DNA from 2 places in the Sporosarcina jeotgali genome. Region 1 is predicted to be linked to the other one. Evidence: riboswitches for the same ligand, from Rfam matches in the RefSeq annotation. Region 1 holds a riboswitch; the other holds the start of a gene.

Region 1 (4,880 bases):
GGTAAAACACTTGGATTAATTGGATTTGGATCGATTGCACAAAAAGTGGCGAACATCGCGAAGAATGGCTTTGGAATGCACGTAACCGCCTACGTTCGAACGATTTCGTCAGATAGGCAGCAGCTCGCTGATTCTCTAGGGGTGGAAGTGACGACTTCGATGGAAGAAGTTTTCAAAACAAGTGATGCGGTAAGTCTTCACATACCATTGACCGAACAAACAAGAGAATTGATTGACCAAAAGCTCTTCAATCTTATGAAACCCTCCGCTGTTCTCATCAATACGTCACGAGGCGGTGTCATCCATGAAGCAGATATGGTTGCATCACTTAAAAATAAAACATTTAGCAGAGCTGGGGTAGATGTATTTGCAGTCGAACCGCCATCGGACAATCATCCGTTTTTTGAGATGAAAGAAATTACGATGACTCCTCATATTGGGGGGATCAGTATAGAGGCGGCTAGAAAAACGTCAGTAGTGATTGCAGAGAATTTGATAAAAGCAATCCAAGGCGAGACGTTATCTGTGATTGCTAATGCACAAAGTATTGTTAAAACGAATAAGGGTTAAGTCATTTTTGTAACACCTAGGAGGAAATTATGAAAACATTTAAGATTGCCCTTATCCCGGGAGACGGAATAGGTCCGGAAGTGGTGGCTGAAGGTGTAAAAGTGCTGCAGGCGATTGAACAATTAGATCCGGCAATTTCCTTTTCATTCACTGAATTTCCATGGGGATGTGAGTATTATTTGGAGCACGGGAAAATGATGGCGGATGACGGAATCGAGAAGCTCAAAGGATTTGATGCGATCTATCTGGGAGCAGTAGGTTATCCGGGCGTGCCTGATCATATTTCTCTTTGGGATCTATTGCTTACAATCAGAAAAGAATTTGACCAATATGTAAATCTCCGGCCGATTACGTTATTGAACCCGGCACTTACCCCCTTGAAAAATAAAACGGCAGAGCAAATCGACTTCCTCGTCATTCGGGAAAACAGTGAAGGTGAGTATGCCGGAGCTGGAGACTGGCTTTTTAAAGGAAAGCCAGAAGAAGTCGTCTTACAAACTGGCGTTTTTTCGCGTAAAGGAACGGAGCGTATTATTCGCTACGCCTATGAAGAGGCAAAACGGTCTAACCGGACATTGACAAGTATCAGTAAAGCGAATGCGCTGAACTATTCAATGGTGTTCTGGGATGAAGTATTTGAGGAAGTGGGTAAGGAATATCCGGATGTGCAAACGTATTCGTATCTCGTGGATGCTGCCAGTCTTTACTTTGTGACGGAGCCTGAGCGGTTTGAAGTGGTGGTCACTTCTAATCTTTTTGGAGATATTTTGACAGATATCGGTGCTGCTATTACTGGAGGAATGGGATTGGCAACTGGCGCAAACATTAATCCTGAACGCAGCTATCCCTCCATGTTTGAGCCTGTACATGGTTCAGCGCCAGATATTTCAGGAAAAGGAATCGCGAATCCCATTGCTGCCATTTGGTCAGTCAGTCAAATGATGGACTTCTTTGGGGAAGAAAAGTGGGGGAAGGCGATCTTATCTGTAATTCAAGAAATGCTGCATGAAAAAGAGTCGCTCACCTCAGATTTAGGCGGGGAATCTACAACAACACAACTAGGGGATCGGTTTGTTGAATTACTTGCAGCACGGTCCTCAGAATTGGTCTAGTCCAGGAACAGTTTTCCCAGGAGTTCAACCCAACCTGAAAATGAGTACAGCCCATTCCAATTCGGAATGGGCTGCTCGTTTACACAGTTAAATTAGAATTGTATCTTGCCCATGCAATACACGATTCAATGAACTCAGCTGAACGTCTGTTAAAGGAAGCATAGGTAATCGCACGCCGCCTACTGCGACGCCTTCCAAATTCAATGCAGCTTTCACAGGTGAAGGGTTCGGTGCAGCGAACAGTTCTTTCATAATGGGCAGCATCCGGCGATGCAAGGTGGACGCTTCTCGAATGCGGCCGCTATTGAAATGACTCATCATCGTTTTCATCTCAGGTCCTATAATATGTGCGGATACAGACACGACCCCAGCTCCGCCAATGGATAGGACAGGAAGCGTAAGTCCATCGTCACCGCTATAAAGTGCAAAGTCTGCAGGTGTATGTTCGATGATGTCTGCCATCGCATCCAAGTCGCCGCTCGCTTCTTTGACAGCTACGATATTAGGAATGTCAGCAAGGCGGATAATTGTGTCAGGACTCATATTAACTGAACTGCGGCCCGGTATGTTATAAAGCATAATTGGCAGTGAAGAAGCTTGGGCAATAGTCTTGAAATGCTGATACATTCCTTCTTGGCTCGGCTTGTTGTAATAGGGAGTGACAAGCATGATTCCATCCACTCCAGCGGCTTCAGCCTGCTGCGTCAGCTGGATCGATTCCCTCGTATTATTAGATCCTGTGCCTGCAATGACAGGGAAACGGCCACCTGCAACTTGCACCGTAAATTCAAATAAATTCACTTTTTCTTCGTTTGTTAACGTCGGGGACTCTCCTGTTGTCCCTGCAACCACCAGGGCATCCGATCCGTTTTCAATTAAATGATTGATCAAGTTCCGGGCAGCGGGAAAGTCAATTTCACCTTGCTCGTCAAATGGTGTCACCATAGCAGTAATCAGTTGTCCAAAATTCATCTGTTCTCCATCTCCTTTTGTTTTTGTTCAAAACATAGAGGTGGAAGGCAGTGTATCCTGAAACGCAAAAAGCACCAGCGAGAGAACGCTGCTGCTTGGAAATAATAAATTATTTCTCTGCATCAGATAGCCCTCCATATAGTTTCCTATATGACAGTTCTGCACTTGTTCAGCCCAGAACCAGCTTTGAGATAATGAGAATCTCTCCACTTCGGCAAATCCCCCTTTTCACAAACTTCAGCGGATCTCATCATCCTCAGAGTGTGTACTAATGGTTTTTGCGCCTCTATCCTTACTTCAAAATTTCGAAATAAGTGAATGTTTAATTACATACAGTTTACACTCTATCGAATAAAAATGCAACTATGTTTATGAACTTCTATCGCCGTTGTATTCATTTTTAAATAGTGTGATAACATGAAAATAATTAACTCCTTGTTAAATCACTAAAAACCTGAAAGGAAGTGGTGGACATATGAGAGTCATAGTAGTTGATCATGACTCTGAATGGGATCAGTTGTTTCAAGAAGAAGCCAAAAAAATCAAAGAACTATTTGGTGAAGAGCTTGTAGATATTCATCACATTGGCAGTACTTCTGTTCCTGGATTACAAGCGAAACCAATTCTCGATATGATGCCTGTCGTCCGCGATATCCAGAAAGTTGAATTTAGGAATGAACAGATGGAAGACATGGGATACGAGGCGCTTGGTGAGTTTGGAACACCGAGAAGACGTTATTTTCGTAAGGGCGGCGATGCACGGACCCATCAAGTTCAATTTTATCAAGCAGATGATACGTACAATGTGGATCGGCACTTAGCGGTTAAAAACTTTTTGAGAACCCATCCTGATGAGGCAAGACGATATGGTGAATTAAAGGCAAGCTTGGCTAATAAATATCCAAACGATAGTTCATCTTACGTCGAAGGGAAAAGTTCGTTTATAAAGAATTTAGAAGAGAAAGCATTATCGTGGTATGAAACTGAATGAAGTCACTGGGAGAGGGGATTTTTCCCTTCTTTTTTTATATGTCTAAAAGCTTTCTAACTTTATAACGGATGATACTATAGAGGTAACAAAAATCAAAAGATCGATTCAAAAAAGCAGCAGCCAAAGGAGAGTACTCTATTGATCAAATTAAGAGGCCATCATATTTTTTGCTTGCTTGGGTATCGGGGAATGGGATACTCGGAAGAATATGTTGCAAATATGACGGAAATTCATACTTTATTGCGCGAACAACCAGATACGTTAATTCAAATTATCAAAGGTCCTGACCACTTGTGTGCAAAGTTTCCGGACGACCAGCCATACCATTGTGAAGATAAAGGAATTTTTAGCAGAGATAAAGAAATTGTGAAACGCTTAGGGCTCAAATACAGCGATGTGCTGCCTTGGCGGGAAGTTGAACGGCGGATTCGTGTAAATGTGGAAGCATCCGATATTGCGGTTGTCTGCGAAAGCTGTTCCTGGCGTTCTTATGGCTTTTGTGAACAAGGAGTAGAGCGAGTAATCGAAGCTCAAGGATTGCTGGAAGTGGAACAGAAATAAGCTTTGCCAAAATAGCAGGACCCCTGTCTACTTTTTGATCCTCCGACTCTATATAGAGAGAAAGGGGGATTTTAAAATGACACACTACCTATCTCGATATGCGAAATTCAGTTCGAAAGAAGAAATGGACACCGCAGCACGCAAACATTTGGATATCCACTGGTCCCAGTTGAACAAAACGGATCGAGCCGTTCTTGAAATGATTCGATGCTACTCCGTAAAATATTTAGCCGCGCATTTGAAACATGAAACAATTGAGAAGAAATTGGGGAAGTCCAATTCTACAATACGGCGTACACTTTGTAAGTTGGAGAGACTCCAGATTATTCAACGAATCCAATATGTACGACCTATTATGAGTGGACTTGGTGCTAATATTTATCTGATTTTGCCTGTAAATGAGCAGGGGAAAACGAGCAGTGGAGCAATCTTGAAAGAAGCTGATGGAACAAAGGTTTCGGAGCCGGAAATCGGAAATGAACCTTCTTTCTATAAATCTAAAAATCTTAAAGATCTTATAAAGACGTCTCAGCCTGCGGCAGAAAAGTATCCCACTACATTATTCGGGAAGATGAAATCATTATTGTCGTTCAGCGGGGATGTATCGAAAGCCAGAGAGTTTTTTGGAATCCATAAGTCCCTCTCTGGAAAAATGCTGAAGTTCGATATTCACA
Region 2 (4,880 bases), 450 kb from region 1:
TCTTCGTTGATTTCATCTACTGCAAGCTGAATGCCGTCCGCTTCAGATGTTCCGTATGAAGCAACTGCACCAGATAGTTCGAGGTTGACCCCGATTTTAATCTCATCACTGTCTTTCGATCCGGATGCCCCGTCCTTTTCTCCTTGAGAACAACCTGCGAGGAGACCAACGCCAAGCGTCATCGCTGCTAATAAACTCCATGCTCTTTTAAACTTCATTTCTCTTCCCCCTTATTTAACTATTCTGAAATTACGACAGAAAGGACATCCTTAGTCCGAGTGGCGACATTCGCACCCTTTCTTTTCTTTCTGTATCCCTATTCTAAAACAAACTTCTTATTCAGTCTATACAAATTTTCAAAATCTTATTACTAGATTGTTAAATTGTTTCGGTTCCCGTCTCTTCTGCCTTCTAGATAGTGGGAACTATTGCTAATTTCCTAGACGTTAAATCTTTTCTAGACACAAAAAAGGTATTCCTCACAACTATCCGGGAATACCTTTTTTGTCATTACTCTGCTGTTACGCTAACAACTTTTTTTGAACTTCTAACATTCCAAATAGTAAACAAAGCCGCTAGAATGACAACTACGGCAGCAAGACCGATCCAAATCGATCCTGTCAGACCAAGAACAATGTACCCGCCAGTCGCAATTCCGGCTGCCATCAGCGCGTAAGGCAATTGTGTGGAAACGTGATCGATATGATTGCTTCCTGCTCCTGTTGACGAAAGGATTGTTGTATCTGAAATCGGTGAACAGTGATCACCAAACACGGCACCTGCAAGGACTGCGGATAATGCAGGTAATAGTAATTCCGGTGCTGCATTCACCATAATCGTCCCTGCAATCGGAAGCAGGATTCCGAATGAGCCCCAAGACGTTCCTGTTGAGAATGCCATTAAACCAGCTAATACAAACAGCACAACCGGCAAAAAGGCTACAGGTATATTAGACTTCGCAACTACCTCTGATAAGAATAAACCAGTTTCTAAAATATCAATTAAGTGAGTGAGTGACCAAGCTAGAATAAGAATAAGCACTGCAGGCATCATCGCTTTTACACCGCTGACAAATGCCTGGCCGATCAGCCCTGCAGAGGCAGTCTGATTCACCTTGAATTGTGAAGCGTATAGAATGATCGCAATTGCAGTACCTGCAAGTCCGCCGATAACCAAGGACAATGGGACATCTGTATTTTCAAAGATCGTCCATAGATTCAACTCTCCGCCGATTCTGTATCCTGTAATGACCATCGAAGCCAATGTTACAGCTACCAGTGTCACAATCGGTGCCACTAGATCTCTTACACGGCCATGCGTGTGCTCTGGGAACTCATCTTTCAATTGACCCGGAATCTCTTTTTCAGGATCAAACAGTTCTCCCTTTTCTTCCGCACGCTTTTCATGATCTTTCATCGCGAAAAAGTCGATATTCGTCCAAGCGAAGAAGAATACCATCGCTAATGTAGCAATTACATAGAAGTTCATCGGAGCCATCATCAGAAACGCAGATAACGGTGAATAATTAACCGTTGCCGTCGTCGCAAGGATAATTGCAAGCTGGCCAATTAAGAATGCTCCCCAGCTCGATACTGGCGAAATCACACAAATTGGTGCTGATGTAGAATCGATGAAATACGCTAATTTCGCACGAGAAACCTTATGCCGATCGGTAATCGGACGTGCGATTTGACCTACCGCAAGTGCATTGAAATAATCATCTACAAAGATTGCAATTCCTAAAACTATCGTAAGAAGTTTTGCACTGCGGCGAGTTCGGATGCGTGTTACAGCCCACTCCGCAAAGGCGCGGCTCCCGCCTGACAGACTAACAAGTGCCGTAATGACACCTAACAATAATATGAAAAGCATAATGAAAATATTATACGTGTTCAACTCTCCATCTGCCCAAAATGAGACGATGAGCGCTTTGCCTAACTGCGTCAATGTTTCCACTGGTGCAAAGGAAGCGACTAGTAATGCAGCGGACAAAATTCCTGCACCGAGTGAAAGCAGCACCCGCTTTGTCGTGAGCACCATTACAATGGCGATCACTGGCGGCAGAATCGATAACCAAGTTCCAATCATTCCAATCTCCTCCTTGAAGTTGTTGATGTAACCGGGGAAACAAAAAGCCGGTACCCGTTTCACTTTGTTCAAGTGGACCGGGTACCGGCTGTCTACATGTCGTTGTTTGATAATCACTTTCGTTATCACACTGACGATTGTAGCTCATCATGGACAATCCAGCTGTCCCTGACAGTGCCATCCCTTTTCGAAATGACCCCAGCCTCATGGAATTGACGTTCCATCAGACTTCGGCAATGCTTCCTTTCGCGCATGGTCTGCGATGTCATTCTCGCATGCGGTACTCTTAAACAATGCAGCCTCTACCCTATCGATTACGTTATTACTCTTTCATCATAACAATAATCGAATTAACATGCAAGGCGACTTATGGCTTCTTTACATCTTGCAGCGGGATTTCGATATTTGCTGGACTCTGGCCCCCTTTAGTATAGATTTGCGGCACAACCCCTTGAATGATCCCGATTGCAATCGGGAATTGCTGAACCACGGTGCTTTGTTTTGTTGCGATTGGAATAATGATTTGGACATTCACGGTCAATTTCATATTTACTTCCATGTAAACATTATTAATTCCGTACTCCGTTAATTTTGTATCTATGTCCGCATGTACATCTCCCACAATATGAAAACGAATTGGGATTTTAGGGCCAAGGTTACCTAGCAAAGGAATATCAGCGACTTGACCAATTGGAACAAAAAACACAACGCCTCCGTGCTTTTCCATCTCTTCCGTATCGAATTTCATCCCATCACTCTGCGGCAACATTTCAAGATCCCCAGATTCTGCACGCTCTAGATGCTGTTCAACAAGTTCATGGATTTCAGCCATAATCTGATTGATAGTTTCTGCATCGACTTTCATGGTAACCGTATCATTCGTTTCGTTTGGAATGTTTAAGAGTACATCATTTGCATCCAGCACACTTGTTGATCTTGATTGTATTGCCTGACTGATGACATGTGCTGCTATTTTACGCGTTTGTACTTCCGCATAATTCATGTACACGGGCTTTAATTTCATATTCAAGTAGAAAAAACTTCCGATTATCGTCAAAAGAAGCGCAGGGATAATGAATTTAAGCCATCTTCTTTTAGGTTTTCGTTTTTTAGGAGCTTGCATATGAAATCTCAAAAAGCGACGCCTCCCTATTCCACGATATGAAGGGGAGAAGCCGCTTATTCCTTATTATGAAGTTGTTCCGAGTTCCTTTTGTCCATACCATCCTGTAATGTCTCGAATGAGTTCAGGAACCAGGTAGTCGATCTTTTCAAATTTCATATTTGGATAAAAGAACCCAAACGTAAACATATCTAACGTGGCTAATTTATAATCTGCGAGCGGATCCACTAGCTTTCCATCCACGTAGAGTTCATCGTTCTTCATCGTGAAATTTTCGTGAATCATGACGCCCATGAGCGTCCCTCTAAAACCAAGCCCTCTCACTTCCGTCCGCGGCCAATCGGGATGGCAGGATGCTACGTAATAATCACGCAGCGCTTCGCCCTTAACAGTGAGTACACAAGCGTTGATAGGATGCGGAAGCACCCGGTGCAGATCTCTTTTCGTGACTGTCCCCTTGGGCAGACTGCCAAGAAAAATCCCTGCATTGAATAAACCGCAGTCTGCTTTCGTATAGGCAAGAAGAGCTTGACCGAAGAATTCGGACAGCGGACTTTTCCCAAATAAGTTTTGCTTAAGCATTGCGGGAGTCACGAATACCTCTTTATCTAACGCTTTTGTGCCTTCGTCAATCATCTTCTGGATTGCGTTAAGTCCATCTGTTGCTGCTTCCAGCTCGTCAGCCGGAATGACAGCCGCGCTTTTATTAACCACTTGTCCCGCTCGGACAGTCAGTGTCACATGACCGACATACTGTCCAAACTTCCCGGTCGCAGCAAGGAGTGTCTCTCCAACGAGTTCTCCGTGTACAAACAAATGATGCGTATGCGCGCCTAAGATCACGTCGATATCAGGTGTCTCATTTGCCAGCAAGCGGTCTTCATGGACACCTAAATGGGAAAGACAAATGACACAATCCGACGTGCTGCGCAGTTCTGATGCGAGTTTCCTCAAAATGCTGCGAGGCTCTTGTATCGTCCACCCAAGCTTCTTGTAAAATAATTCGTATTCAGCAGTTGCCGCGATCACCGATACTTTCAAGCCGCTCGAAGTTGTAAACACCGTATAAGGAGAAGCCCAGTCAAGCGGCTCCCCATCTTCATTCAGCAAATTTGCAACGACGACGTCAAATTGAGCATTCTTATATAATTCCGCTAACGCACTATGCGCCAGCGTGATCCCTTCATTGTTGCCAATTGTCACAGCATCATATCGAGCGCGATTCAACAGTTCGATATTTCCTTTACCTTCGGTCGCTTCGGTGAATGGATGGGAGCGATCGACGTAATCACCAAGATCGAAAACAAAACAGGACTCCCCTTCTCGTTCGTGGTGCGCCCGTTGTTTCAACAAAAACTCACTGATCCCCGGCCAATTTTCAAAGTGACTATGAATGTCGTTTGTATGATAAATATGAATGGTTTCTGTGTTTTCAGCGATCATTCTCATCCCCAAATCCCATCAATTATTGAATTAATTCCGAATAAGAGCAATAACACACGTAACACGACTACTAGTGTTTCCGAGCTCATCTTTTTGTTCAGCATCGATCCGAGCGTTCCTCCGATATAGGCGCCAGGGATGACAGCAAGTGAGTACAGCCACGGGACGTGACCTAAGTAGATATGAGTTCCTGAGTTAATGAGTGCAGACAAAAATACCATAAGCA

What was found. A riboswitch is a leader RNA that binds a small molecule or an ion and turns the genes downstream of it on or off. The one in region 1 is predicted to bind lysine.
Region 2: another riboswitch for lysine. It lies ahead of PGH26_RS11065 (Na+/H+ antiporter NhaC family protein); the one in region 1 lies ahead of dapA (4-hydroxy-tetrahydrodipicolinate synthase).

What each region holds. Positions count from the first base shown of each region.
Region 1 is NZ_CP116341.1:1,770,427-1,775,306, reverse strand. Features, by position in the region: gene PGH26_RS08735 (NAD(P)-dependent oxidoreductase) at 1-570, shown strand, start outside; gene PGH26_RS08730 (tartrate dehydrogenase) at 600-1,682, shown strand; gene dapA (4-hydroxy-tetrahydrodipicolinate synthase) at 1,770-2,654, opposite strand; lysine riboswitch at 2,774-2,951, opposite strand; gene PGH26_RS08720 (GrpB family protein) at 3,130-3,645, shown strand; gene PGH26_RS08715 (DUF1284 domain-containing protein) at 3,784-4,206, shown strand; gene PGH26_RS08710 (hypothetical protein) at 4,283-4,880, shown strand, end outside.
Region 2 is NZ_CP116341.1:2,224,493-2,229,372, forward strand. Features, by position in the region: gene PGH26_RS11060 (ABC transporter substrate-binding protein) at 1-218, opposite strand, end outside; gene PGH26_RS11065 (Na+/H+ antiporter NhaC family protein) at 511-2,088, opposite strand; lysine riboswitch at 2,221-2,401, opposite strand; gene yunB (sporulation protein YunB) at 2,456-3,223, opposite strand; gene PGH26_RS11075 (bifunctional metallophosphatase/5'-nucleotidase) at 3,278-4,660, opposite strand; gene PGH26_RS11080 (sulfite exporter TauE/SafE family protein) at 4,657-4,880, opposite strand, start outside.